Regions from separate parts of the Brevibacillus sp. NRS-1366 genome, predicted to be linked through region 2. Evidence: riboswitches for the same ligand, from Rfam matches in the RefSeq annotation. Region 2 holds a riboswitch; each other region holds the start of a gene.
The links. Region 2 has a riboswitch for cyclic di-GMP ahead of ACIFQN_RS07455 (GTP cyclohydrolase II). Riboswitches for the same ligand answer to the same signal wherever they lie in the genome.
Positions count from the first base shown of each region.

Region 1 (5,455 bases), on a different contig from region 2:
AGGTGTAGGGCTAGTTAAATCCATTTGCAGGCAAGTAGCGAGAAAGCAAGCAGTGAGAAGTGCCCCTTTACGCAAAAGAGTGGAGAACCCGATGGGTAGCCGCTCCTTGGCGAAAGGGGCTTTTTGTTCGAGGAAGGACTTAGAATATGTTCAGCGTTTTTACGATGAAAAGTTTGAATCCTCTAGGGAAACATCTAAAAGAAAACCGCCCCTATCGAGAGGCGGTTCGTCGTTATTTACTTAATGCAGACTTCTAAGCTGATGCTCGATTTTTTCGAATCCGCCAGAGACCTTGACGACCTCTTCCTTCTGCTCGGAAACCAGCACCAGGACTTCTTCCAGTCCTTCTTTGTTCTTGTCTGTAATATCCGCATTGATTTCGACCTTCGCGCTTACTTCCTGGATCATACTGTGCACGTTGACGATGAACTCCTGCAAGTTTTTAGTCTTGTCAGCAAAGTCTTTCATATAGCTGTCGACATTGGTGAACATCTCTTGAACCTCGTGGATTCCCTCACTGTTTTTCTCAAAGGAAACTTGGGATTCGGAGATCATGTCGGAGACGCGTTTCATTTTTGCGCGAATGTTCATCAAGAGAGTAGCGATAGATTCAGAGGACATTTTGGATGATTCAGCGAGCTTGCGTACTTCATCAGCCACGACTGCGAATCCTCGCCCATGCTCTCCAGCCCTGGACGCTTCAATGGTTGCATTGAGTGCCAGAAGATTCGTCTGCGCCGAAATATCGGAAATCGTTTGAATGATTTTTTCAATCGACGCTGTTTCCTGATACAGCTCTTGAATCAGGCTGTTTGTGCCTTGGATGTCTGTAATGAACCGTTCGAAATCACTGCCAATATTCTCGATGCGTTTTCCGCTTTCATGTGTCGCTTCTTTCGTAGATTCCACATACTCGTGCATGGCGGTTACCGACCGCGTCATGTCTTCTACGCGAACGTTTGTAGAATTCATTTCATCACGCAATTCATTCGTGTTGTCTGTTTGTACAACAAACGATTGAAGTATCTCTTGGAGGGAAGTAACGCTCTCAACCGCGCGGATATTCACTCCATCTGTGAGCCTGTTCAAATTCTCTTGGTACTCTTGGACAGATTGCAGAGAATGATTGATCTGGTCAAGCACGCGTTGCAGCGATTCCTTCGATTCGATGGCCTCCTGCTTTTTCTGTTCGCTTTCTTCCTGCAGTTTGTTGTTGAAAACGGCATGCATCATACTGGTAACGGAAACAAAGCAGAAGGTAAGGAGGTAGTATAGCAAATCAACGGGAGAAGTAGAATGAAATATCGCTTCGCCCTGTGTAAAGAAATAGTAGGACACGATTCCCAGAGTTGCTACAATCGTCATAATATTAATCAGCTTGTCCTGGTATATCCCCATCACAGCAACGAAGAACATCACTGTCATAACATTGGTCATGTAGGGATCGAGTTGTAACACCACGAACATGAAGATGCCAATTACGGCAAAGTTGAAAAACTTCATAAAGGTCGCCATTTTGTCCTTTAGACTCGGGCGATTAGAGATGTAAGTGAAAGGCGCCAAAACGCCGTACAAAATACCGAGAACGGTCAGTACAAAGGGAAGCGGAACACCCACAATGAGGTTTATCATTTGTACGACTGTAATAATGCTCGCAAATACGGTAACAACCCAATTATTTCGTCTTCTTAATAGATCCATATCAACCCACTACCTCGACTTTTATTTGTGAAAACAACGGTGTGTACCATGAATAGTTAGGATGTTCTTTATTTAGATAGACTTCTTCTAGATGGAATAGCGTGGGGATGGCGTCTGCCCCTTTATAAAAGATCATATCTTTGACTTGAGTTGCCTTGATGTGATATCGGTTGTTGATTTTTTGGAAAAAGGTCGGGTCAGCAATACCGACAGCATGTGTGTAGCCATGCTTTTCTGCATAATCAATCATCAGAGAAATACCTCTGTGCCCGAGTTGTCCGCGATATTTTGGAAGAACAGCGAGACTATCTAACTCCATCACTTTCATCTCTTTCTTCAAGACATCCTGGAACAACGAACGAATAAACGGATTCGATTTCGAATGAGGCGTGAACTCATACGTCCCACCAAATTCTCCATCGTCCGCCTTCAAAAGGTACAAATCTGAACCATCTTTTGCATATTCCATGTCGAATCCCATGGAATCCCAGACCGTTTTTTTGATCTGATGAAATAATGCTAAAGACTCTGCTGAATCAACTTGTTTATACATCTGTTTCCACTCCAATATTGATAGCCGTTCTCATTTCTGCTGAAGTTGAAGCTGCAGAAACGGATGACTTTATATTTGAAACCTCTCGCATCTTTGCTACTCTGTTAAAATAAACGGGGTAAATTGGAAGCTGCCGAAGAAAGCATAGCATTCTCCTTTCCACTTTTAACTAAGGGAAATAAAAAAAGTTATTCCACAAAATGGAACAACCACCCGATCTCACCAACATCTAAAATTAGGCACTATGATGTATGGTAACCCGGCGATCATGGTCAAAGACTGTAGACCCGTGGTTTTGCGTCCCCACCTTTCGATGGATTTGCCCTTTTCATTTCGATGAAGAAAATTGTAAACGAATGTCGAAATATGAAAAATAGTATCCAAAATATAGAGTCTTGTCAAGTTTTGGTAGGTAATCTTGACCAACTCTTCATAAATCTGAGTAATCGACCAAGCCCTTCTTATCCATTAGAACAGAGCCTCTAGAACTAGAATCCGAGGCTCACATTGTGTATTTTTCTTTTTCCCTCCCCGCCTACAGCTTGATTGACAAATCATCCCCCCTGAATTTATAGTGGGTATAACAATAACCACTAAGAGGTCCGTATGGAAGATATTTATAAAGAACTGCAAAAGCTGGGCTTTTCCCAGTACGAATGCAAAGCGTACATCAGTCTCCTGAAGAACTCCCCAATCACTGGCTATGAAATCAGCAAACGCTCCGGTGTCCCACGCTCGATGATCTACGAAGTAATCGGGAAGCTGCTCGATAAAGGGGCAGTTCATACGGTACCTACGGAGCCCGTGACCTATGCGCCTTTGCCAGCGAAAGACTTGATCGGAAGACTGCGAAACAATTTCGAACAGTCGTTTGATTATTTGGAAAGAAAGCTCTCCGCGCTGGAAAGTGAACAAGAGGTAGATGTCATTCGGCGCATCAGCAGTGATGAGCATGTATTAATGGAAATAACGGAGATGATCGATCAGGCGAAAGAGGAAATTTGGTTGTCTATTTGGGAGCCGCAAGTAGCGTTTATCCAGGAACGGATAGATCGACGCGTCAAAGAAGGTATACCTGTCTTTTCCGTTCTATTTGGAAAAGTCGAGACACAAGTGGGGATAACATACCATCACGACTATATGTCTCCTGAAGTAGCCGAGGAACGGATGGGCGGTCATTTGACGATTGTAGCTCGGGACAAGGAAGAAGTATTGATCGCAAACTTCGGGCCGAACATGGCGGCGTGGGCAGTAAAAACGCAAGACCCTGCTCTGGTTCTGGTAGCTATCGAATATATTCGCCATGACATCATGTTCGCAGAAGTAACCAAGGTGCTTGGCCCAGAAAAGGTAGAAGCACTCTGGAGAAAGAAGCCTGATCTTTATCATGTTGTGACAGGCAAACGGTTCAGTTAATTGGGCCGTATTTTCTTCCGGTTTTTCATAGTCGTTATGTTTCTAACATCTAGTGAGTATAAGAGGAGAAGAGGGGTAGCAGGGTGAGTCAGGAAGAGCTTCAGTTGAAATCATTTTCGACCTCCAATGAGGAAGGCAGTTTTATCCAGGGCGTAAAAGACTGTATTCCGACCTTACTCGGGTATTTGAGTATTGGATTTGCTGCGGGTGTTTTGGAAAAGACGGCAGGACTTTCCATCATGGAGATTACGCTCCTCAGTGTTCTTTTGTATGCAGGCTCCGCGCAGTTCATTGCGGCCGGGATGATCGCTGCAGGGAGTTCAGCTACGGCGATTATGATCACCATCTTCTTTGTGAATTTGCGTCATATTTTACTTAGCGCCGCGCTTTCTCCGTATTTTCGTCATCTATCGGTATTCAAAAATATGCTCGTGGGCTCTCTTTTGACGGATGAAACGTTTGGGGTCGCCATTAATGAAGCTGCGAAAAAGAAACACATCCACGAAAAATGGATGCATGGCTTAAATCTGACGGCGTATCTCAATTGGATTATCGCAAATATTGCAGGTGCCTACTTCGGGCAATGGATTGCAAACCCGGAACGGTTCGGTCTGGACTTTGCTTTGCCAGCGATGTTTATTGGGCTATTGGTACTGGCGATCGTCAGTCGTAAAAGAATCAAGCTGGATGTTGTGGTAGCGATCTGTGCAGTCATTATTGCTGTCGGTGTGACGATTGTGTATCCTGGCAATTTGGGTGTCATTGTAGCTACAGTAGTCGCTTCTACGATTGGGATGGTGATTGATAAATGGAAGTGAGATGGGACATCTTTTTGATCATTTTAGGGTCTGCCCTGGTGACATTCCTGCCTCGGGTATTGCCGCTCATGGTACTCAGTCGAATGGAACTGCCCGATTGGGGAATCCGCTGGCTTAACTATGTTCCTATTTCTGTGATGGCTGCATTGGTTGGACAAGAGCTGCTCTTGCATGATGGACAGCTTGCCCCTCTTTTTACCAATCTGGAACTGATGGCAGCCATTCCTACCTTCCTTGTTGCCATCATGACCAGAAGCTTGCTCGGCACCGTGGTAGCAGGGATGATTTCCATTATGATTTTACGATATTTCCTGTAAGCGGGAATAAGGTGGAAACATTCCTCTATATGCTTAAGATAGGAAGATAGAGTGAGAGCAGGAAGGTGACGAAATGACAGTAGAGGAAGTCATGCAAAAGCTCGAAGCGATGGGGACGGAGCAAACGAAAAAGACTTTTCTTCGTCACGGAGCCAAGGAACCTTTTTTTGGAGTAAAAATCGGCGATATGAAAAAGCTGGTGAAAGAAGTGAAGCGTGATCAAAGTCTCGCGCTCGCATTATATGACACGGGTAACCATGACGCTATGTATTTGGCCGGCCTCGCTGTCGACCCCAAAAGCATGTCAAAAGAGCGGTTGCGCAGTTGGGCTCAGCAAGCATACTGGTACGCGCTTGCCGAGTACACGGTAGCAAACGTAGCGGCGGAAAGCGATTTTGCCATGGAGCTGGCGAGAGAATGGCTGGAAGCAAAAGAAGAGATGATCGCTGTGTGTGGCTGGAATACCTATTCCAATTATGTATCTATTACCGCTGATGAAAAGCTTGATCTAGACGAAATCAAGCGCCTGCTCCAGCGCGTAAAAGAAACGATTCATGAGGAAAGAAACCGTGTGCGTTATGTGATGAATCAATTTGTGATCTCCATAGGCGCATACGTCCCAGCTCTACACGCCGAGGCCCTCGAAGTCG
Region 1 covers NZ_JBITPN010000067.1:3,037-8,491, reverse strand. Annotated here, with positions in the region: partial or broken gene ACIFQN_RS35100 (sporulation protein YhbH) at 1-8, shown strand, start outside; gene ACIFQN_RS35095 (methyl-accepting chemotaxis protein) at 241-1,701, opposite strand; gene ACIFQN_RS35090 (GNAT family N-acetyltransferase) at 1,703-2,254, opposite strand; cyclic di-GMP riboswitch class I at 2,505-2,588, opposite strand; gene ACIFQN_RS35085 (TrmB family transcriptional regulator) at 2,861-3,670, shown strand; gene ACIFQN_RS35080 (AzlC family ABC transporter permease) at 3,754-4,488, shown strand; gene ACIFQN_RS35075 (AzlD domain-containing protein) at 4,479-4,805, shown strand; gene ACIFQN_RS35070 (DNA alkylation repair protein) at 4,879-5,455, shown strand, end outside.
Region 1: linked by a shared signal. The riboswitch ahead of ACIFQN_RS35090 (GNAT family N-acetyltransferase) and the one ahead of ACIFQN_RS07455 (GTP cyclohydrolase II) in region 2 are both predicted to bind cyclic di-GMP.

Region 2 (5,455 bases):
ATGACAGAAACGGCAGTAGAAGCACCCGGAGAAGCACCTAGTAAAGCTGCAATCGAGCCATCAGCAGCAGTAATCACTTCCGTACCAAATTGAAGTGTTCCTTTGCCACCTGCTTCTGTATCTTTGATAACTTGGACACGCTGACCCGCTACGACTAAATCCCAATCCTCGCTTTTCGCGTTCGGGATAAACTCGCGTAACTCTTCCATGCGCTGTTCTTTCGATAGCATCACTTGCTGAATCAGGTATTTAGTCAATGACATCTCTTTTGCGCCTGCCGCCAACATCGTTAAGACATTATTCGGTTTTACAGAAGTGACTAAATCCAACATGGAACCGGTTTTTAAGAACTTTGGTGAAAAACCGGCAAATGGGCCAAATAGTAACGATTTTTTATTGTCGATATACCGTGTGTCAAGATGCGGAACAGACATTGGCGGAGCCCCAACCTTAGCTTTACCGTATACTTTTGCATGATGTTGCTCTACAACATCCGGATTTTTACACACCATAAATATTCCGCTTACCGGGAATCCACCAATATGCTTCCCTTCAGGTATACCGGATTTTTGCAGTAAATGCAGGCTTCCGCCTCCGCCTCCGATAAAGACGAATTTTGCCGTATGGCGTTCGACGACACCGCTACCCAGATTCTTCACTTTCAATTCCCACGAACCGTCGCCAGTACGTTTCATATTTTCAACACAATGTTCGTAGTGTATATCAACGTTTTTACTCTTTAAGTGGTCAAACAACATGCGTGTTAAAGCGCCAAAGTTGACATCCGTTCCAGAGTCGATTTTGGTTGCCGCAATAGGTTCATTCGATGTACGGTCTGTCATAACAAGCGGAAGCCATTCCATCAGTTTTTCAGGGTCATCAGAGAATTCCATACCTTGAAACAGAGGATTTTTTGACATCGCTTCAAAACGTTTCTTTAAAAACGATACATCCGTTTCCCCTTGTACTAAGCTCATATGAGGCAATGGCATGATAAAGTCCTGCGGATTGCTTATCAGCTTGTTGTTTACAAGATAAGACCAAAACTGCATGGAAACCTGAAACTGTTCATTAATTTTAATAGCTTTGCCAATATCTACAGATCCATCTGGTTTTTCGCTTGTGTAGTTAAGCTCACACAGTGCAGCATGCCCCGTTCCCGCATTATTCCATTCGTTAGAGCTTTCCTCTCCTGCTTTTGAAAGCTTCTCAAACACAGTAATCTTCCAGTCAGGTACTAATTCTTTCAGCAGTGACCCTAAAGTCGCACTCATGATTCCGGCACCAATTAAGATAACGTCTGTTTTAGTTTGTCTGTTACTCATTTTTACCGTCCTAACTCGCTGGGATTTGGAGAAAAGATGCAGGCGGCTCCCGATCTGGCCCCTTTGCAAGTCAGGGTGCTACCTAGTACACACCTTTTCTGGATCAATGATAACCTGAATATAGTGTAACACTTTTATTTATAGAATGAAATGTTTGCTATTATATGACAGATATATGCTGTTTAAAAGCAGGTGAATTTCAAAAATGACATACTATTGCAGTTAAAAAGTAGGAAACTGTCCACAAAACCCCTGGAACACACAATAACCAAGGCCTTAACCCGACTGCTTGCAGGGGGTGTGACTTTCGTTTACCGTTCCAGTGAATAGACACCCTTCAGGTTCCTTAGCTGCGCTGTACTAGTTTATTTTTGGACACGAAAAATGACCCACTTTTAGGCAGTAGGTTTTTCCATTTTCATTTGCCGCTATATCCCTGAATACGGCCTTTGTATGTGACACACAAGAATATGGAACATGAATTTCTCCACACCATCCTACGTTCTCCTGCAGAATCAACAACAACGTGGAGCCACCAGGTTTAAATTTTGGTTTGCCGATCATCCCCAATAAACTATACTCACAAAAGACCCTAAAAAAAGCAATCTTAACAGTAAAAATCAGCCTGAGAGCAGTAAATACAGATGTTCTCAGGGGGTGAAAGACATGTCTAGCGTCTTCGAAGACTGTCTACTATCAAGTATAACATTATGATGGAAAAGGTGATATACTACCTTCTTAATTTAAAAAGATATAGTTGATTCTAATAAATCTAAAAACCATTTTCTCCTGCCATCCTGTTTACCATCACTTGTGGTACAGATCTCCCTGCTGTTTGTAACGGCAAGTTTTTTGTCCATTATTCTATATGAAAGTAGGACACTCAATCTGACCGAGTGTCCCATTAATAACCTTAGTTACTCACAAACGCAGGCTTAATTAATTCCTCAATGTTTCTATTCTGGTCATTATAAAATTCGCCTCGTCCGTCAAGTTTTATGATCCTTCTAATCGAGGCGAGGCCTACGATCGGCCCCGGTGAGGAAGCTAACGGTTCGCTGGATAGGCAGTAATGCAAAGATCATCCCCCGCCTGCCGAATGGAGTGGATATGAACGTCCAATGCATCATGCATCATCTCGACATCTACACCGCTGTACGGAGTCAAGGAGTTCCGTCCCCCCAATATTTTGGAAGCGATGTAGATTATCCATTTGTCGATCAGGCCTGCCCGCAAGAAAGAACCGTTCACTTCGCTTCCGCCTTCCACCAACAGATCGGTTATCCCCCTTTTGTATAAGATATCGGCCAATGTATGGAGGTCAAGACCGCCACCCACGGTCGGAACAAACAGAATGTCCACCCCTTGCTCCCTCAACTCACGCGCCTTATCCGGATTCGCTCCTTCTTTCGCCACAACCCATGTCTTTGCTTCGGAACAATCAGCTACATGGGCTGTTGGGGGCAACCGCAATTGCGAATCTAGGATGACCCGGATGGGATGCTTCCGGTTTCCTGGCAAACGGGCTGTGAGTTGGGGGTTGTCCAACAATACCGTTCCAATGCCGACCAGAATCGCATCAACCTCACTACGCAATTGATGAACCTCAGAGCGCGCCCGTTCCCCCGTTATCCATTGTGAGTGACCCGTATGCGCAGCGAGCTTCCCGTCAAGTGTCATCGCAACCTTCGAAATAATGAACGGCCGTCGTTTCGTCATATTATGTACGAATCGTTCATTGAGTAGTTCGGCTTCCTCCTTGAGTATGCCTACTTCCACTTCGATCCCATGCCGCCGGAGCATTTGAAGGCCACGTCCAGCCACCAGCGGATTCGGGTCCTCCATAGCCACCACTACCCGACTGACTCCAGAGTTGCAAACGAGCTTTGCGCAAGGAGGGGTTTTTCCGAAATGAGAGCAAGGTTCCAGCGTGACGTACAGCGTAGCTCCTTTGCCATGTTCGCCTGCCATGCGAAAAGCGTGCACTTCGGCATGGGGGTCTCCCGCCTTAAGATGGGCGCCTGTGCCGACAATTTGCCCCTCTTTGACCAAAACGGCACCGACGACTGGATTCGGTGACGTCTTTCCTCTGCATGTTGCCGCCAAATCAAGGGCGATCTTCATGAAATGCTCGTCCATCTTCATTGTATCTTCACTCGCCCCTGATTATCAGTGTTCGGCATTTTGCACCCATGCTTCGGAAGGGAAATGGCCTGATTTGGCGATTTTCGTTTCCAAATAACTCTTGTTGTGCCTGGTCGGTTTACCCCATAAGGAATTATGATGCTCTGTCGACAATCCTTTTTCCCGCAAAGACTCCAGTTTTTTCGGGTTGTTCGTGATTAGGGTCACCGGCTTCGTACGCAAGCTTCGAAGTACGCGAATAGCTTCGTCATAGGTGCGGTGGTCGTCAGCGAAGCCCAGACCGTGATTGGCTTCCACCGTATCGAATCCTTCTTCTTGCAACAGATACGCCAATGATTTGGCGAAAAGCCCGATTCCACGCCCTTCATGGTTGGCCAAATAGAACAGGGCACCGCTGCCGTTGTCCGCCATCATACGCATAGAGCGCCGCAACTGGTAACCGCAATCGCACCGCTTGCTCCCGAATATGTCCCCCGTATGGCATATACTGTGCATCCGGACGAGCGTCTGTTCTGCATTTGCGAAATCTCCAAAGACCAGCACGGATGATTGTTGATAAGAAGCGAGATCGACCTCTGGCAGCATGTCGAGAAGATCTTCTTGCTGCAAATCGGCCATGTCCATGTTCAGCCATGTATACCATTGGAAAGTGATTTCCTGATCGTCTATCTGGACGGGGAGACAAACTGGTCCAACCAGGGCTAAATCCGGATATCCCGGCTGTTTGAGGATGGTTAGCTTGTCCGTCAATGCTCTTCTGACTAGGCTTGTCAACATGATGTACCGCTCCTTTTTCAAACTGGATAGTGGCGCAAATGATGGCTGACTTGATCAGCTGCTAGATACGACGGTAACGCGGCTATGATGGATCGCTCCTCACCCCCTCCTCTCATTAATGCATAAAAAAATTCCCCGCAATCGTTGCCGACAACGGGGAATAGCAAATATCCATCGTGAATAACCGTCAGAAACGGTTCTCCAGATTCTCCGGACAGTTCGGCAACTGGCTGGCATAGACTTGCAACTTTCGCAATCTTTAGCCCCTATAGCTTTGCGTCGCTAGTTTTCACTAGGTTTGCCTTTTCGGTTTTTTGACATTTTGAATATAATTCATATTTCCTGAAATTTCAAGAATTTGTTTTTCTTAAGATGTTATTTTTCCCTAACCCGTCCAGCAATTGACCGAATGCTTCCGAAAAATCCAGTACGGCAGTGACATTCGTGAAACTAGCTTACGCTGGGATTACGCTCAACGCGAGTCCATCAACTGCAGGAACATCGTGCAAGACTTATGGTAAGGCTCACTTCACCCATTACTGTAAATGATAAAAATAATTGGCACTCTTGATTTAAGTCAATGACCAGTCATACACCAGCCTTATTTGTGGTACCATTCACCGCGTTTTTACGAAACGGCAAGGTTTAAGGCCATCCTTAGCGGGATGGCCTTCTCTTGGCAGAACATATCGTCAACTGTTATCCACCTGGTTACTAAACGCTCAATGCCACACTACTCATGAAAATCGAGTCCCGATCTTACTTCCTTCACATACCCGGCCCGAATAACGAAATCCCCGAAATGTTCGCCTACCTCACGTTCCCTCGCATACCGATTCAAGATCGGCCGCAGTTCCTCCAGGATTTCTGCCTCTCCGATGTTTTCACGATACAGCTTATTCAATCGACTTCCGGAGAAACCGCCGCCCAAATACATGTTGTATTTGCCGACAGCCTTCCCAATAAAGGCGATTTCCGCCAGTGCTGGTCTTGCGCATCCATTTGGGCACCCTGTCATGCGAATGACGATCTCCTCATCGCGCAAACCCGCCTCATCCAAGATCAGCTCGATCTTATCCAGCAGCGTAGGCAAATAGCGCTCTGACTCAGCCATCGCCAATCCGCAAGTCGGCAACGAAACGCAGGCCATGGAGTTTCTTCGCAACGCGGAATAGGAAGTTCCATCGGTGAGCCCGTATGCTTGAATG
Region 2 covers NZ_JBITPN010000013.1:93,685-99,139, reverse strand. Annotated here, with positions in the region: gene ACIFQN_RS07465 (malate:quinone oxidoreductase) at 1-1,367, opposite strand, end outside; gene ribD (bifunctional diaminohydroxyphosphoribosylaminopyrimidine deaminase/5-amino-6-(5-phosphoribosylamino)uracil reductase RibD) at 2,373-3,470, opposite strand; gene ACIFQN_RS07455 (GTP cyclohydrolase II) at 3,495-4,247, opposite strand; cyclic di-GMP riboswitch class I at 4,466-4,560, opposite strand; gene cysI (assimilatory sulfite reductase (NADPH) hemoprotein subunit) at 4,981-5,455, opposite strand, start outside.

Region 3 (5,455 bases), on a different contig from region 2:
GATACCTTGGAAAACAATTATCGAACTTTTCAACAGGGACACGTTATTATTGGCGACTAAGAGAGTTTCGCCGTTAGTTTGTCGGTATAATAGTTTTTGCGATTTTCATTTATTGCAACAGGGATGGGGAAAAGTCGCGATGGCTGAAAAAGGAATTTGGGTCGGGACATCTGACCATGCGGGAAGATGATGGGAAGACCGGCATCTTAGTGACCTACAGATCCCGAGTATCGATCTAGCTGCAACTCAAGGCGCTCCTGTTGATCTTGCTGAAGGTGGCATAACCGTTGTCTACGGAAATCCGGCGTACTAGTCTCGTAATCGGCGGTACTCTGGAAGGCTGGGATATGATCCCTGGTGCACGCAGCTGCACTCCGCAATCCTGTGCATTTCGCGTTCATATCGCGAACTGAAGAGGGTGGGTGTAGAGGGATTGTTCGGTCTTTCTACTCAAGCCACGGACTACCAAAAAGAAGTCGCTGGTCTGCCGTTTCCTTTGTTGTCAGACAGTTCGCTCGCCCTTTCTCGTGTTCTGGAACTCCCACTTTTTGAAGTGGGAGGAATGACGCTCATCAAAAGGCTAACCCTAATCATCGATAATGGAAGGGTTGAGCATGTGTTTTATCCAGTGTTTCCACCGGAGCGAAATGCCTCGGATATGAAGGCGTAGCTTTCATTGCGAAGCACCTAAAATCTGTTACGTTACAGGAATAGAATCACTTATAAGTTTCTGCTTTTAACAGTTGAAACTAATTGTTCAATAAATACACGACTGGCTGCACATAAATGTTTATTTTTACGATATACGATACCAATTTGTGTAGTGAGCACCGGATTTTTAAGCGGAATCGTGCAAATACGTGGATTGTCAATATAATCCAAGTAACCTTTTGGGAGGATAGTAATACCTATTCCTTTGCCAACCATTGTTATGATTGATTCCATTGTTGTCATTTCTAGCACTGGTTGGGGCGTGAATGCCAGTGATCGGCACTGTTCATTAATCGCTTGCCGTAAGAAATAAGTATTTGGTAGTAGAACAGAGGGTGTTTCCTTTAAAATATCAAGCGTCACAAACGCTGCTTGGGCGATGGGATGATCTACAGCTACCGCAAGGGCTAGATTCTCCTTATAAAGCGGGATGGTTTCAAGATCTTCATGCTCCATTGGCAAGAAAACAATTCCCAGATCAAGCTCATTTTGCAACAGCCCGTTATAAATATCTCCGGTTCGCAGACCAAGCACAGAAAGGTTTACATTGGGGTAACTGTTATGGAATCCTATCACCGTTGGAGGAAGCAAGTAATTGACAGCGGTCAGAAGCGCGCCAATTTTCAATGTGCCTTTCTTTAAACCTTGCAGTTCGCTGATTGCTGCTCGTGCCTGTGAGAGTTCATGAAACACATTATAGCCATGATGTAGCAACTCTCGACCTGCTTCGGTAAGCATCGTTTTCTTGCCGACGCGATCAAAGAGAGGCATGCCAATCTCGTGTTCAAGCAAACGAATTTGCTGGCTAAGTGAGGGTTGGGTGATTCCGAGTTTTTCGGCAGCACGGGTAAAGTGTAATTCCTGACTTAAAGTCATGAAGTATTCCAATTGCTTCAGTTCCACTGAACTTCCTCCTTTGATGTTATTGTTATAATGATAGGAATTTTTTATTATTATACGATAAATGATATTGAATTACTAATGGATTATTAGCGGGAATTGTGAGTAAAAAAAGGAGGTTTTTAATATGATTCAAGCCGTTATATTTGATGTCGATGGGACTCTTCTTAATTCAGACCAAGCGATCATTCTGGCTTTGCAGAAAGTTTTAAGAGAAGAAAAGAAAATAGAGTACTCAAGTGAAGAATTAATTCCTGTATTGGGTATGACGAGTGAAAATAGTTTGAACTTCTTGGGGGTTTCGGATGTAAATCGCGTTGCTGAAAAGTTAACGTTTTATGTAAAACAGAATAATCACCTGATGATCCTCTATTCTGGGATTGAAGATATGCTTAAAAAATTGGTGGGAAAAGGTATTCATACGGGTGTTGTTACATCCAAAACACGCGAGGAATTCATAGATGACTTTATGCCTCATAGCATTAGCGAACTCTTCTCACATATTATTTGCGCAGACGACACATTTAGGCATAAGCCTGAACCTGACCCGCTGCTCAAGTATGTAGAACAAACCAAGATCAACCCGACGACGACGCTTTATGTCGGAGATACTGTATTTGATCAGAAATGCGCGAACGGGGCTCAAATCGATTTCGCCTTAGCGATGTGGGGGGCAAAGCAACCAGAACGCACAGTGGCAAAATACAGATTAAATCGACCTGAAGATTTGCTCCATATAGTAGGTTTAGATTGATTTACTAGGAGAATTTCTTAAATAGCAAGTGTGGGAATTCCCCAATTCTTTTCATGCCGATCTGAGCGGATTGTAGGACCGCAACAGTCGATTTCACGAGGAGTGATGAACGAACAGGATGGAGGCGACAGCTAGGTCACATGATCGGTATTGCAGACAGCAAAATTTTCGGCCAATTCGCGCAGCTAGTCAATAAGTCTTGGCGGATGCACATGTGTTGATCGTAAGTGCAGTCGCGCTCCGGTGTCGGCACGATCACGATCATCGATCGCGACTATGTGGAGTGGAGCAATCTGCAGCGGCAGTCGCTGTATGCGGAGAAGGTTGCCATCGATAAACTACCCAAAGCTGTGGCGGGTGCGGCATCCCGTATGCGGGGGGATCAAGAAATTTCCTATGACGCTTTGGCCCTTACCTATATGAAAGAGACAGAGGTATAAAAACACGGGTTTACCATGTTCAAGCTGCTGGAGCAATGCAGTGGTCAACGGACTACTACACCCATTACCAGCTTTTCTAGCACACGAAACCATTTGAAAAGGAGAATCGAAATGATCAGCACCTTTAATTAAGAAAGCTTATCGTGGACCACCTCTGGAATCATCGTTGTTATCATTTCCCATGGAGGTATAGCCAAAAGTAAGGCATGGGTCTGCAAAACCCAGATTTCTGGTTCGAATCCAGATACCTCCTCCAACATCATTTTTTCTGGAAGATATGAGGTGGAACAAAATGGAGAACAGAAGTGGAGCCTCTGGCCATTCGTTAATAGAACCCCAACCCTGGAGGGATTGGATTTCTATTACCAAGCCAGGAATTTTGGTTTCTAATTTATTTTGTGCGTTTGCTGGTTATTGTCTTGCTTCAAGATTGACGTCTGGCGATTTAACATTGATATTCATTTTGTTTGGAACAACATTAGTAGTTGCGGCTGCTTCGATGTTAAATAACTTCTTGGATCGTGTACGAGATTTAAAAATGGAACGGACTCGTGTTCGCCCGTTACCGAGCGGGCGGTTGAAACCTCGGAATGTATTGATAGTTGGGATTATAGCAGGGTTCGCTGGACTGGCTACTTTGTATATTTTCGTTAATCCATTAAGCGCAGCCTTGGGCTTCATTGGACTTTTTGTTTACGTAGTGATCTATACGGCTTGGCTTAAACCGACATCAACCTGGAGTACTTCAATTGGAGGTATTTCCGGATCTATGCCGCCAATGATCGGCTACTGCGGTTTTTCAAATAAGCTGGAACTCGGCGCTTGGCTTTTATTCTTGTTTCTTTTTTTATGGCAACCACCGCACTTTTGGGCACTCGGGATTTTAAAAAAAGAAGAATACCGAGCGGCAGGGTATCCACTACTTCCCGTTATAAAAGGTGTATATCGTACAAAGCTACAGATGCTACCGTATGTTGTGAGCTTATTTTTCGTTAATTATTTGTTATTTGCTTATAATTACGTTGGCGTAGGATATTTGATCGTTTCTGGTGCACTGTTATTAAGTTGGTTGATCTCATGCCTTCATGGGTTGTTTGCCAAAAATGAATCGAGATGGGCTTCAAACAACTTTCGACTTTCTCTTTATTTCCTGACGTTTTCTTTATTGATGATGATGATTGAGATTGCTCTATTTTAGTCAACTGATTGGCATAGGTGCAGCTTACGGCACATTTAAAATGTAAGTGAACTTGCTCTCTATGTTACATCTGCCTTGAAGGATAATGGCAAACCAGATCGAAAGACGGGACGCAAAGCCACTGGTCTTCTTCCTTAGTGCAATGACCGCCGGGTTTCCCCTCTAATCTCAATATTGAAAAATGTGGAGGAATTGAGCGATGGCAATGAGAAAGCAAAATCAATCCCAAGAGCCTCAAGTGAGTGTTGATGTAAAAAAGGTTCTAACTAAATGGGCTATTTAGGTATTGGAGGCTACCCCTGATTTTGATATTGAGGAGGGAGCTAGATTCATTACTGAAGATCACCCTGTATTATCAGCAGCTGGCTGGAGTTGAGATCGTATCTGAAGAGGACATGAACTCTATCAAAAAGCGCTGGTACGAGGAATTTGGTTGGGTAGAAAATGAAGACGATCTTCGTCCAGAACTACTTGATTACGTTGGGGCACTCGTCTTGGATGAACACTACAACGTAAATTGGAAGGAATCCAGCATTCCGAATATGGTTCTAAGTTGGAAAGAAGATGGTCTAGAGGAAACCGAACAAGCAAGAGATATACAACCCCGATCCGAGTAAACCCTTGAGTCCAGTTTATTACGTAACCGTAGATCAAGGGTGCTCTGAAAAAGAACTATACCGGGATATCATGGCTATCCATCAAAAGACGCGAAAAATCATACCTTTCTATTGGACAACCATCGGATTAAATGAGCAAGACAAAGTTACCTTCTGGAATCAGCTCACGTTTATTGTATGTAAGCCTGGCATTTACACTTACCATGACGCGGTATCTTATGTGGAGAATTATCTTGGACAACGAGAAATTCCGGTAAGAGATGAAAGGCCGAGTCAGCAGTTAATTGATAATCTCTATCTTTCCATGACTCCTTCCAGAGCAAGAGCATCTTTGCTTACAAACCCCATACCCCTATCCAATTTATTAAAACAGATTCAGAATCATACAGGCATTGATGAGAAACTATTATGGCTGGCAAGTACCGTTGTCATGAGTAGAGGTTCTGCGGTTTTTGGGCGTACTAGGCTGTCAGAAGCGATCCAGGCATGTTTGGAATATCCGGATACCTGGTTAACGATCTTTCTTGATATGTTTGAAGATAAGAGCGGGGCAGAAGTACGGGACTACCTTATACAAAAAGGGTACCATCCTTCTATCGTACCAGGAGTAATGAAAACGCATGCTGGTGTTACTGATTGGGAATTACTGTGGGGATATAAGCTAGCTAGACATGGTGAGCGAGAGACGATTTTAACTCTTATGCTATTACCTCACCTTCATAATCGTTTACCCATGTTTGTGAGAGAAAAGCTTCAGAAGAATTTAAAGAGGAATGAGGTGTAATAGCCATGGGTAATAAAAAATGGGTTTTTACAAGACTTGGAGAAGCAAAGT
Region 3 covers NZ_JBITPN010000022.1:39,675-45,129, forward strand. Annotated here, with positions in the region: gene ACIFQN_RS16780 (hypothetical protein) at 288-413, shown strand; gene ACIFQN_RS16785 (redoxin family protein) at 434-670, shown strand; gene ACIFQN_RS16790 (LysR family transcriptional regulator) at 721-1,614, opposite strand; gene ACIFQN_RS16795 (HAD family hydrolase) at 1,739-2,365, shown strand; gene ACIFQN_RS16800 (ThiF family adenylyltransferase) at 2,593-2,805, shown strand; tRNA gene ACIFQN_RS16805 (tRNA-Cys) at 2,989-3,061, shown strand; gene cyoE (heme o synthase) at 3,098-4,003, shown strand; cyclic di-GMP riboswitch class I at 4,081-4,165, shown strand; gene ACIFQN_RS16815 (hypothetical protein) at 4,309-4,620, shown strand; gene ACIFQN_RS16820 (hypothetical protein) at 4,691-5,404, shown strand.
Region 3: linked by a shared signal. The riboswitch ahead of ACIFQN_RS16815 (hypothetical protein) and the one ahead of ACIFQN_RS07455 (GTP cyclohydrolase II) in region 2 are both predicted to bind cyclic di-GMP.